Linked DNA regions of Paeniglutamicibacter kerguelensis. The protein of the gene in region 2 binds, or shares a complex with, the protein of the main gene of each other region. Links are inferred from orthologs where the notes say so. Each region holds a gene or a part of one and is shown on either strand. Other genes may lie near its edges.

Region 1 (7,919 bases), 330 kb from region 2 along the record:
GGAATCGACCGATCCAACGTCGCCCGAGCAGCGCCCGTCCGTCCCCCGTGAAATCCGCGTACTGGTCGCGGCCGCCTTTGTCATTGCGCTGGGATTCGGCCTCATTGCCCCCATCCTCCCGCAGTTTGCAACGAGCTTCGATGTCGGGGCCGCGGCCGCCAGCGTCATCGTGAGCATCTTCGCATTCACCCGGCTCGTTTTTGCGCCGGTCAGCGGCAAACTCACGGACCGGCTTGGAGAACCCGCCGTCTATGTCACGGGCGTGCTGATCGTCGCGGCCTCGACGATCCTGTGTGGCTTTGCCCAGAATTACACCCAGCTACTGGTATTCCGCGGCATGGGCGGCCTTGGTTCAACCATGTTCACTGTCTCGGCCATGGCGTTGATTGCCCGATTGTCCCCCAAGGAAATCCGCGGCAGGATCGCCGGACTCTATTCGGGAGCGTTCCTTCTGGGCAACGTCGCCGGGCCGGTTCTAGGTTCCCTGATGGCGGGCATGGGATTCAGGATCCCGTTCTTCATCTACGGCGGTTCCCTCGTCGTGGCCGCAGCGATTGTCTACTTCTCGCTCTCGCATTCCCGCAAGGCACCCGAGGGCGAGCCGTCCGGAATCTCCCCTGTCATTGAACGCATCCCGCTTTCGGAAGCGTGGGGTGCCGCAACATTCAAGGCTGCCCTGGTGTCTGGATTCACCAACGGATGGATGGCATTCGGGGTCCGGATGTCCTTGATCCCCCTTTTCGCCGTTGCTGCGTTCGCCACGCAGGGAACGCTTCTGGCGGGTCTGGCCCTTGCGATCTTCGCCGTGGGCAATGGCGCGGCACTGTTTGTCGCGGGCAGGTTCACCGACGCCCATGGCCGACGCCTGCCGATCTTGATCGGGTTGACGGTGGCGTCGATTTCCACTGCGTCAATTGGGTGGGTGGACAACATCCCGTTGTTCATTGTCCTGTCAATTATGGCAGGCATTGGTACCGGCCTCATGGGCCCAGCCCAACAGGCAGCCATCGCCGACGTGGTGGGACAGGGACGCAACGGCGGCAAGGTGCTGGCAACCTTCCAAATGGCCACCGATTTTGGTTCGATCATTGGCCCCATACTGGCGGGCCTGGTTGCGGACCAAGCCGGATACGGCTGGGCCTTCACCATCAGCGGCGGTCTTGGGCTGATTGGCGTGTTGGCGTGGCTCCCGGTGAGGGAAAACCGTGGGCAGCCCAAAAACGCCCGCACCTCGGAAGGCTAGAACTCTCCGTCCGGAAAAGGACAGTCACTGACAAGCGACAGTAGCCCAGGCCAAGGCCTGGTGCACCGCCACGGGGCGGCCCTGCTCGAACGCTTTTGGCACCCTATGACGAGTTACCTGTTGGTCATTCCCTGATGGGCTGAAGACTAAAATTGCCGTACTTGGTGCGGTATGGCGTCAGGCTTCCGTTTGTGGAGAAGGCGGGGCTCGTTCCGCTCGGCGCCCGCCTTGCGCTACCTTGGATGGCCCCCGCGGCAGGCTTCAAGAAGAAGTCGATAATTTCTTCGCCTTCGGGAATGCCGGAAAGCGTTCCATCGAACTTGCCGTTTCGGGCTGATAGTGTCGCCTCGGCCAAGACTGAGGGACCTCCTCCGCGATTTCTGGCGGAGATGCAAATCGAATCGATGCCGGACGAATGCAGGGTCCCTGAAATTTGCAGTTCCCCATTTACATAGTGGGCGCTGTCGATGACCACTCGTTGTTCCAGCTGTTCTTGGACGGCAATGATGCCGAGAACGCCGTGCTTGTCCTGGTTGCGGATGAACTCCGTCTTGCCGTGGCGGATGTCGCTGAGGTTCCTGGCTGATTCATCAGTAATGAACTCATTCACGAAATTGGAGTGGGCATCCATCCATTTGTTCTGGACTTCTTCCGAATAGCGCTTGAACCGTGCAGGGGCATAGATTTTCAGCCCCTTGTTCGACCACAGAGTGAGCGTCATGGCATGGGCCAGTTCATCATCTTTTGCTTCGGCCCGAATGATCGCTGCGATCTTGGAGATTGAAGCGGTGTATGTGTAGGGATCCAACGGTTGGCTGCTGATGTTGGAACCGTCGGCGCGGGCTCGCAGGCTGTAGAGGTCCTGGTCTGCGGCGACACCGATTTTTTCCGCAAGTAGGTAGCAGGCAACCATGAACATTCCATCTTCAAGCCGGACCGGCTCTTCCGGAAAGCGAAGCCGGTTTGATTCAATCAATTCACGCGAAATCAACTTCTGCGGCGTCAAGGTGTTGATGGCCAGCAACGGTGAGATCGATGGGTTGGTCTTCGTGTACAGGCCCTTCGATACCGTCCGGCCGCCGATACCCACGACCTTCGGAAATACCACGTCGATCTTGTGTTCTGAGGCGAACTCCGACATTTGTCGCAAGGCCGATGGCGCCAACACATCATCGCTGTCGGCAAAAAAGACATATTGACCTTGGGCCAAGTCGAGGGCAACATTTCGGGGCTTGCCTGCCCACCCGCTATTTTCCTGGTGTAAAACCCGAAAATTAGGGTAACGGTTCGCATACTCGTCCAGTATTTCGCCGCTGGCATCGGTGGAACCGTCGTTTACCGCGATGACTTCAAATTGCTCAACGGGAAGATCCTGCGCCACGAGGCTATCGAGCAGCTCCCGGAGGTACACCTCGGTGTTGTAGACCGGGATGATCACGCTGACGCTGATGCCGGCGCCACCGGATTTCTCCGAGCCGACCGGGACCAATCGAGCTATTGCCCGTTTGCCCCTTGAGATCAATTTTCGTATAGCCACTCAACATCCCCAATTCGATAGCACGCAGACAAGGACGCCGGCGCAAACGTAGACCAAATGCCCACACTAGACGACCAGACTGTGAACATCGTTCGAAGTCACTGTACGTTTGGCCACATTTCGGAAGTAACTCCAGAGCGGAGACGGCAGGGGCCCTACGGGCGATCGCGCTCGATGCGCTGACTGATCACCTTTGAGACGCCGTCGCCTTGCATCGTCACGCCGTAAAGCGCATCCGCAACCTGCATGGTTCGCTTCTGGTGGGTGATGACAATCAGCTGGCTGGATTCGCGCAGCTCTTCGAAAATGGTGATCAACCGACCGAGGTTGGTGTCGTCGAGTGCCGCCTCGACCTCGTCCATGACATAGAACGGGGACGGTCGGGCCTTGAAGATGGCAACCAGCAGTGCAACGGCCGTCAGCGAGCGTTCCCCGCCGGACAACAGGGAAAGCCGCTTGATCTTCTTGCCGGCGGGCCGTGCCTCGATTTCGATTCCGGTGGTCAGCATGTTTTCCGGGTCGGTGAGCACCAGACGCCCCTCGCCACCCGGGAAGAGCCGCCCGAAGACACGCTCGAACTGCACGGCCGTGTCCTCGTAGGCTTCGGTGAACACCCGTTCAACCCGTGCGTCCACGTCCTTGATGATGTCCTGCAGATCCTTGCGGCTTTTTTTCAGGTCTTCAAGTTGAGACGTGAGGAACTTGTGGCGTTCTTCCAACGCGGCGAACTCCTCAAGCGCCAGCGGATTGACCCGGCCCAGGGTCGCCAAATCCCGTTCGGCCTGCTTGAGGCGCTTCTCCTGGTCGACCCTGTCAAAGGGGATGCCGACCGGCACGGGAACGCCCAGTCCGTCGACCTCCTGGTGAAGGGCCGCCCATTTGTCCCCGGATTCAAAGGTTTGCGGAATCAACATGTGGGGGCCGAAGTGCTCGATCAGATGGTCGCTTGTCATCCCCAGTTCTTCGATGCAACGGTTGTCCAGGGCTTCGATGCGCAGCTGTTGTTCGGCACGCGCCATTTCATCCCGGTGCACGGAGTTCGTGAGTTCGGCCAGCTCAAGGGCGACCTTGTCGGCACCGGCTCGAACCACACCCAGCCGTGATTCGAGTTCCTCGCGACGCACTTGCAGTTGCTTGTGCTCACGGTCCGCAAGTTCCAGGGAGACTTCCAGGAACGAGACGACGCGCTGGACCTGGTCGCCGACCCCGCGTGCCACATTTGCCTGCCGCTTGCGGATCTCGGCCCTGCGCTGGACCTCCAGTCGAGCCTTGCGCTCGGTTTCGGCGGTGCGCACCAATGCATCGACCCGGGCTTTCAGCCCGTTTGCGCGTTCCTCGGCGCTGCGCAGCGCCAAGCGTGCGTCGAGTTCCTTCTGGCGGCTCTGCGCGGCCGCGGCAGCCAGTTCCTGACGCTGGTCGTTTTCCGGTTCCGTTTCGTCGGTTCCGTCCTGCGCCATGGCCAGCCGATGGTTGAGCTCGTCCATCCGCTCTTGGTCGACCTCAAGCTTTTCTTGGGCAACGGCGATCTGTTGCACGAGGCGTTCGCGTTCCTCCTGGCCCTGTCGGAGCAACGATCCCAAGCTCGCCAGGCGCTCGGCCACGGCGGAAATCCTTGCGTCCGAATCGTGCAGTCGGTGAAGCGCCAGCTCCGCGGCTTCCTCGGCCTCCAACAGCTTCGCCGTCAGTTCGGCGCTCTCCAGCCGCAAGGTGTCGAGTGCGGCTTCGGCGTCACGGAGGCCTGCCTCGGTTTCCGCGATTGCTGCATGCTGCTCGATCAGCGAGGGTGCTGCGCCGGTACCGCCGCTGGCGGTTCCCAGGGTCACCACGTCTCCCCCGCGCGTGACGGCGCAGACGCCTGGGTCGGAATCCAGGAGTTCATGCGCTTCCGCCAGGTCCGCAACTATCACGGTGTCGGCAAGAAGGTGCAGGAGCGTGCCTGCCAAGGACTCGGGCGCCGAAACGACATCGACTGCCGGTCGGCCAAGCGACGGCGTTTTCACACTCCCGGCGGGGAGGCTGAGACCGGCCGTGACCAGGTGCACCCGGCCGCCGGAGGACTCCCTGAGCCCATTGAGGATCTCCAGTGAATGGCCGCGTTCGCGGACCGCCAACGCCTCGGCCGCCGGTCCCAGCGCAGCCGAAACGGCAGCCTCGAAACCGGCTTCGACCTTCAGGAAATGGGACATGCGCCCCAGCAATCCGTGGTGCTCCCCCGCCAGGATGTCTTCCGAGGCGTCCTTGCGAACGGCCCCCATCCTGAGGGCCTCCAAACGTCCATTGAGGGACCCCTGTCGAGTAACCAGGTCTTGCTCCCGAATCCGCAACGATTCCATGCTCTTGGCCAAGGATTCGTGCCGGTCGGCCGCGTGCTCGTATGCGGTGTCCAGGTCTTCCTCGCCGTCTTCGACCGTGGCAGCTTGTTGCTCGAGGGCCGTAAACTCGGTGGCGCTGGATTCGCGACGGGCAGACCAACCGTTCAGGGACTCCCTGAGGCGCCCCAGCTCCCCTTCGGTTCCCTCAACACGGCTGCGGGCTGCGGCAGCCTGCCCCGCCAGCCGGGCAAGGCCTTCACGGCGGTCGGCAAGGACGCGCAGCTGCTGGGTTAGCCGTAGTTGTTCGGCGTTCGCGGCGTCCTCGGCATCAGCTCGGGCTTCGAGCGCCTCCTCGAGCAGTTCACGTCGGAGTTCGAGGTTCTCCTCAAGTTCTTCCAGCTCTCCGTTCAAGCGTTCCGCCTGTGCTTCCAGCCGCTCCGGATCTCGTCCGGGATCGAACGTGTTGGTTTCGGATCCCAATAGGCGGGAACGCTCGGCCGCAATGGCACCAAGGGACCCGAAACGCTCACGCATCGAGGTCAAACCAAACCACAGGTCCCGTGCTCTGTTGAGCTCGGGAGTCGCGTGGGCCGCTGCTGCCTCCAACTGGGCCAGCTCGGCCCGCAATTGCTCCAAGCGCCGGTTCGCATCATGCTGGCGGGTACGTTGCGATGCCTCGTCTGCCAGTTCCTTTTCGAGGGCTCCTCGCAAGGCCACCATGTCATCGGCCATGAGCCTGGACTTCGCGTCACGGACCTCAAATTGCACGGTCTGCGCCCGTCGGGCGATCTTGGCCTGCTTGCCCAGGGGCGTGAGTTGGCGCCGGAGTTCTGCGGTGAGGTCCTCAAGACGGTTCAGGTTGCCCTGCATGGCGTCGAGTTTTCGTACCGTCTTCTCTCTACGGCGTCTGTGCTTCAACACGCCCGCAGCTTCTTCGATGAATCCACGACGGTCCTCGGGAGTTGCATGCAGGATTCGGTCGAGTTGCCCCTGACCCACAATGACGTGCATTTCACGCCCAAGCCCGGAATCGGAGAGGAGTTCCTGGATATCCAGCAGTCGGCACGAGTTGCCGTTGATGGCGTATTCCGAACCGCCGGAGCGGAAGAGCGTGCGCGAGATGGTGACTTCGGCGTAATCGATGGGCAGCGCGCCGTCGCCGTTGTCGATGGTCAGGGATACGTGGGCACGGCCCAGCGGAGCCCTGCCCGAGGTGCCGGCAAAGATCACATCTTCCATTTTGCCGCCGCGCAGGGTCTTGGCTCCCTGCTCCCCCATGACCCAGGCCAGCGCGTCCACAACGTTTGACTTACCCGACCCGTTGGGCCCAACCACTGCCGTTACGCCCGGTTCAAATTCGAAAGTCGTTGCTGAGGCAAACGACTTGAACCCACGTACTGTGAGTGTTTTCAAATGCACGTGAGGCAGTCCTACGTTCTGGGTAGCTAAAGTGGTTAGGGGGTTAGCTTCTATAGTATCGACTAGCATCCATTCCCCAGGCAGTGGCAACCCGGTAGACGGGCATTTTTATGTGTGATCCAAGGAGAAACAGTTCCATGCAAAGCCTCAAGGCAATAAATTCTTGGCCGTCGGCCCATGCCGTGACGGCTGTTGTGGCCAAAGACGGCTCCGTGCTCGGATCCCACGGTGACCTAACTCGCAGTTACGCCCTTGCATCCGTGACCAAGCTGCTCAGCTCCTATGCATTCTTGGTCGCCATTGAGGAGGGGGCTTTCGATCTGGATACCCCGGCGGGCCCCGAGGGTTCGACAGTCAAGCACCTCTTGTCCCATACCTCGGGTTACGATTTTGCCGAAAAGACGGTCCGGTTCGCACCCGGCACAAGGCGCCTCTACTCAAATGTTGGTTTTGAAGTCTTGGCAGGGACGCTGGAAGCCGCAACCGATATGACCTTCCCCGATTACCTTGCCGAAGCCGTCCTGCACCCCTTGGGCATGGCTTCGACCAGCGTGGAAGGCAGCGCCGCGGCCGACGGCGTTTCCACGGCGGCCGATCTGGTGAAGTTTGCCGCGGAACTGCAGGCTCCGACCCTTTTGGCCCCGGAAACCCATTTTGAGGCCACCCATGTGGTGTACCCGGGGTTGGCGGGAATCCTGCCCGGCTATGGCCGGCAAAAGAACAACGCGTGGGGGTTGGGCATGGAGATACGTTCGGAGAAGTCGCCGCACTGGACGGGCTCCCTGAATTCCCCTGAGACTTTTGGACATTTCGGGCAAGCCGGAACGTTCCTCTGGGTGGACCCCGCCTTGGAAACGGCGTGCGTAACATTGACTGACAAGCCGTTTGGACCGTGGGCCGTCGAAGCGTGGGCTCCGTTCAATGACCAGGTTGTTGCCGAACTTCGCGCCCGATAACCGGGTTCAAGAAACGGGTTAGCTGTTTTAGCGCGGCTTGCGTTGACAGCGGGGGCAGGTGTAGGACGACCGCCCCATGAAGGCGTCACGTCGAATTATCGAAAGTATCCCCGCGGCTTCGCAACGGTGGCAGGACTTCCCTTCACGCCCATAGGCGTTTAGGGATCTGTCGAAGTACCCCGAGGCTCCGTTGACGTTTACATAGAGTGCGTCGAAGCTGGTTCCACCTGCATCGAGCGCACGGCTCATTACATCCACAAGGGCCTCGTGCAGGCGTTGCACGTCCGGACGTCGAATCGTTGCGGTTGATCGTAAGCCGTGCAATTTGGCAGCCCAGAGCGCTTCATCCGCGTAGATGTTTCCGACGCCCGAGATGACTTCCTGGTCAAGGATGGCCCGCTTGAGCTGCGTATTGCGTTTGCGCAACGCCAAATACAGGCTTTCGGGGGTCG
Region 2 (3,037 bases):
TCTGCAGGCGCACGCCCTCGAGATCCGAGTGTGCGGCCTGGGCGCGCTCGCGCTGGGTCGGCTTGTTGGGGCGGTCGGCCTTGACCGGACCGAGATTCTGGCCGAAGCGTTCCTTGCCGAAGGCCTTGGGGCCCGTGTACTTCTTGGCACCGGAGCCGGTTCCCGGCTTCTTGCCCTGCTTGGGGCCGCCGTGGGTCTTGGACCATGAACCCGAGGTGGATTCGCCGCCGCGTTCGGAGGCCGAGCGCGGGTTGGAGTTCGAGCGGCCTGCGCCGGCTGCTCCTCGGCCGCGGCCGTTGCCGTTACCGGAGCCGGAGCCTTGTGGGCGCTGGTTGCCGCGGCTTGAGCGCGATCCCTGGGTCATGTCTGTCCTTATGTTGTTTCGTGGTTCGCCGAGTTGCTAAGGCAAATCAACGTCAAATTCGTCAATGTCGCCCACTCCTGGGAGATGCGGGGAAAGCATGGGTAGCTCCGAAACGCTGCCCAGCCCCAATCTTTCCAGAAAATACGAGGTGGTCTGATACAACGTGGCACCACTTTCACCCTCATCGGGTGCCTCGTGGATCAGCCCGCGCGTGAGTAACGTGCGCACCACTGAATCGACATTAACCCCACGAATCGCCGCGACCCTCCCGCGTGAAACGGGTTGCCGGTAGGCGATTACTGCCAAAGTCTCCAGGGCAGCCTGGGTTAGTCTTGCCGTTTGGCCGTCGATGACGAAGCGTGAAACAAAGGGAGCAAAATCACGTCGGGAGAAGATGCGCCATCCTCCGGCCAATTCGCGCAGCTCAAAACCGCGCGGTGTATCCCCTCCATCATACTGTGCCCGAAGCCCGTGAAGGGCCGCTGTGACGCGTTCCTCACTGACCTCCAGCACCTCAGCCAGGCGCCCGGCACCGACCGGCTCGTCGATGACCATGAGAATGGATTCGATGCCCGCGTCAAGCCCGCCGGGCAAATCGTCGACGGCCGCGCCCGCCGTTTCGGCGGCCTGCGCCACCCCGGCCGGTGATGCGGGGGCCGGAACCCCGGTGTTTGTCTCGCTCATGCCTCGGATTCCCCCTGGCTGGTTGTTGGATCGGCATCTGCGGCACTCTCGGTCGCCGCGGCCTCGTATTCTTCGCGCAGGTTCACCGCGTTCCAGTCTTCCGCCGATTCCGACCAGGTCACCTGCAATGTGTCCAAGGGCGCATTTTGTGAGAACGAAACGACCCGTTCCCTGTACATTTCCAGCAGTGCCAGGAACCTTGCCACGAGCACCAGGTGGCTGTCGGCGTCCGCGGTGAGCTGGGTGAAGCTGAGCGTGTGGCTTTCCTGCAGCATGAGGGCCAGGATGCCCGCCTGTTCGCGCACGCTCACCGCTCCCCCGTGCAGGTGTGCCACGCCGACCTCTGCCGGCGGCGCTTCTTCCTTGGGGGCCAGGGCGGTCAGCGCCAAACGCGCAAGCATTTCCGGGGTCGTCTTGAAGACGAGCTCCGGCAGCAGCGCGGCGAAGTGCGCCTCGAGCCCGGCCTGACGGGGGAAGCTTTTGGCTTCGTCCTCGAGCCGTTCGGAGATCCACCCGGCCGCGTGCTTGAAGGCCTTGTACTGCAGCAGGCGGGCGAAGAGCAGGTCGCGGGCCTCGAGCAGCGCCATGTCTTCGTCGGTGTCGTTTTCGTTGCGGGGCAGCAGGCGCGCGGCCTTCAGGTCCAGCAGGGTCGAGGCGACGACGAGGAACTCGGTGGTCTCATCCAGCGCCTTGGATCCGGGCTTGTCCCGCAGGACCTTCAGGTAGCCGATGAACTCGTCGGTGACCTCGGCCATCGCGATCTGGGTGATGTCCAGTTCGCGTTTGGCGATCAGCGAGAGCAGCAGGTCGAAGGGGCCGGAAAAGTTTTCCAGCTGAACCCGAAAGCCACCGGCCGAGTCGTCGTTGACGGTCGGCACGGTGGCTGGAAGGACGGCGGTTGCCGTCATTACGGGGCGCCGCCACGGGATATGAGCTCCTTGGCCAGCTGGCGGTAGGCCTCGGCACCCGGGTGGTTTGTTGCATAGGTGGTGATGGGTTCGGCAGCGACGTTGGCGTCGGCGAACTTGATGGTGCGCCGGATGACCGTCTCGAAGACGGTGTCCCCGAAGGCTTCCACCAGGCGGCCGACGACTTCGCGTCCGTGCAAGGTGCGCGGGTCGTACATGGTTGCCAGCACGCCGTCGATCTGCAGGGCCGGGTTCAGCCGGTCCTGCACCTTCTCGATGGTCTCGACCAGCAGCGCCACGGCACGCAGGGCAAAGAACTCCGCGGTGAGCGGGATGATCACGCCGTGTGCGGCGGTCAGCGCGTTGACCGTGAGCAGGCCCAGCGAGGGCTGGCAGTCGATCAGCACGATGTCGTAGTCGTCGGTCACCGAACGCAGTGCGCGTTCAAGCACCTGCTCGCGGGCAACCTCGTTGACCAGCTGGACCTCGGCGGCCGACAGGTCGATGTTGGCCGGCAGCAGGTCGACGTTCGGGACGTCGGTGGTGATGATCGCGTCGCGGATGTCGGTCTTGCGGTCCATCAGCACGTTGTAGACGGTGACGTCGAGTTCGTGCGGGTTGGTGCCAAAACCTGCGGAGAGCGCGCCCTGCGGGTCGAAGTCGACCAGCAGCACCTTGCGACCGTACTCGGCCAGGGCCGCGGCAAGGTTGATGGTGGAGGTGGTCTTGCCAACCCCGCCCTTCTGGTTCACCATGGCGATGACGCGGGCCGGACCATGGGAATCCAAGGATCCCGGCTCGGGGAAATCAGTCTGCGGGCGGCCCGTGGGACCCAGGGGGGTCGGTTCCTTGAGCAGTCCTACGCCCCGGGGCTTGCTGCCCTGTTCCTCGCTCACGGTATTAACCACGCTTCCGTTCGTTGTGGGAATTGATGACTATCGTCTTAAGGGTATCGGTTGCGCCGGTATGCTCCGGACACCTTGGCCCGCGCACGGCGAGCCTTTACCTTAAAGCTGAAGTCCAAGGTTTAGGATGCCGGTCGGTTTCAAACCGGCTCCGGCGTTAAACCGTACAGTCATCG

What was found.
Region 1: the proteins of JOF47_RS04030 (region 2) and smc are in contact, whole or in part, in a crystal structure (PDB 3ZGX), measured with the Bacillus subtilis proteins. The link is inferred for Paeniglutamicibacter kerguelensis from one-to-one orthologs.

The regions. Positions count from the first base shown.
Region 1 is NZ_JAGIOF010000001.1:1,236,532-1,244,450, reverse strand. Bases 2,736-6,876 are described here. They hold smc (chromosome segregation protein SMC), read right to left. Parts: upstream 6,512-6,876; coding sequence 2,936-6,511; downstream 2,736-2,935. Other genes in these bases: JOF47_RS05570 (serine hydrolase domain-containing protein), read left to right, coding at 6,649-6,876; JOF47_RS05580 (glycosyltransferase family 2 protein), read right to left, coding at 2,736-2,780. Outside these bases: JOF47_RS05585 (MFS transporter), read left to right, coding at 1-1,243; more of JOF47_RS05580, read right to left, coding at 1,368-2,735; more of JOF47_RS05570, read left to right, coding at 6,877-7,467; mutM (bifunctional DNA-formamidopyrimidine glycosylase/DNA-(apurinic or apyrimidinic site) lyase), read right to left, coding at 7,495-7,919. UniProt on the Bacillus subtilis protein: Required for chromosome condensation and partitioning.
Region 2 is NZ_JAGIOF010000001.1:908,794-911,830, reverse strand. The notes cover bases 1-2,979. They hold JOF47_RS04030 (segregation and condensation protein A), read right to left. Parts: upstream 1,957-2,979; coding sequence 1,045-1,956; downstream 1-1,044. Other genes in these bases: JOF47_RS04025 (ParA family protein), read right to left, coding at 1,956-2,852; scpB (SMC-Scp complex subunit ScpB), read right to left, coding at 401-1,048; JOF47_RS04040 (pseudouridine synthase), read right to left, coding at 1-364. UniProt on the Bacillus subtilis protein: Participates in chromosomal partition during cell division. May act via the formation of a condensin-like complex containing Smc and ScpB that pull DNA away from mid-cell into both cell halves.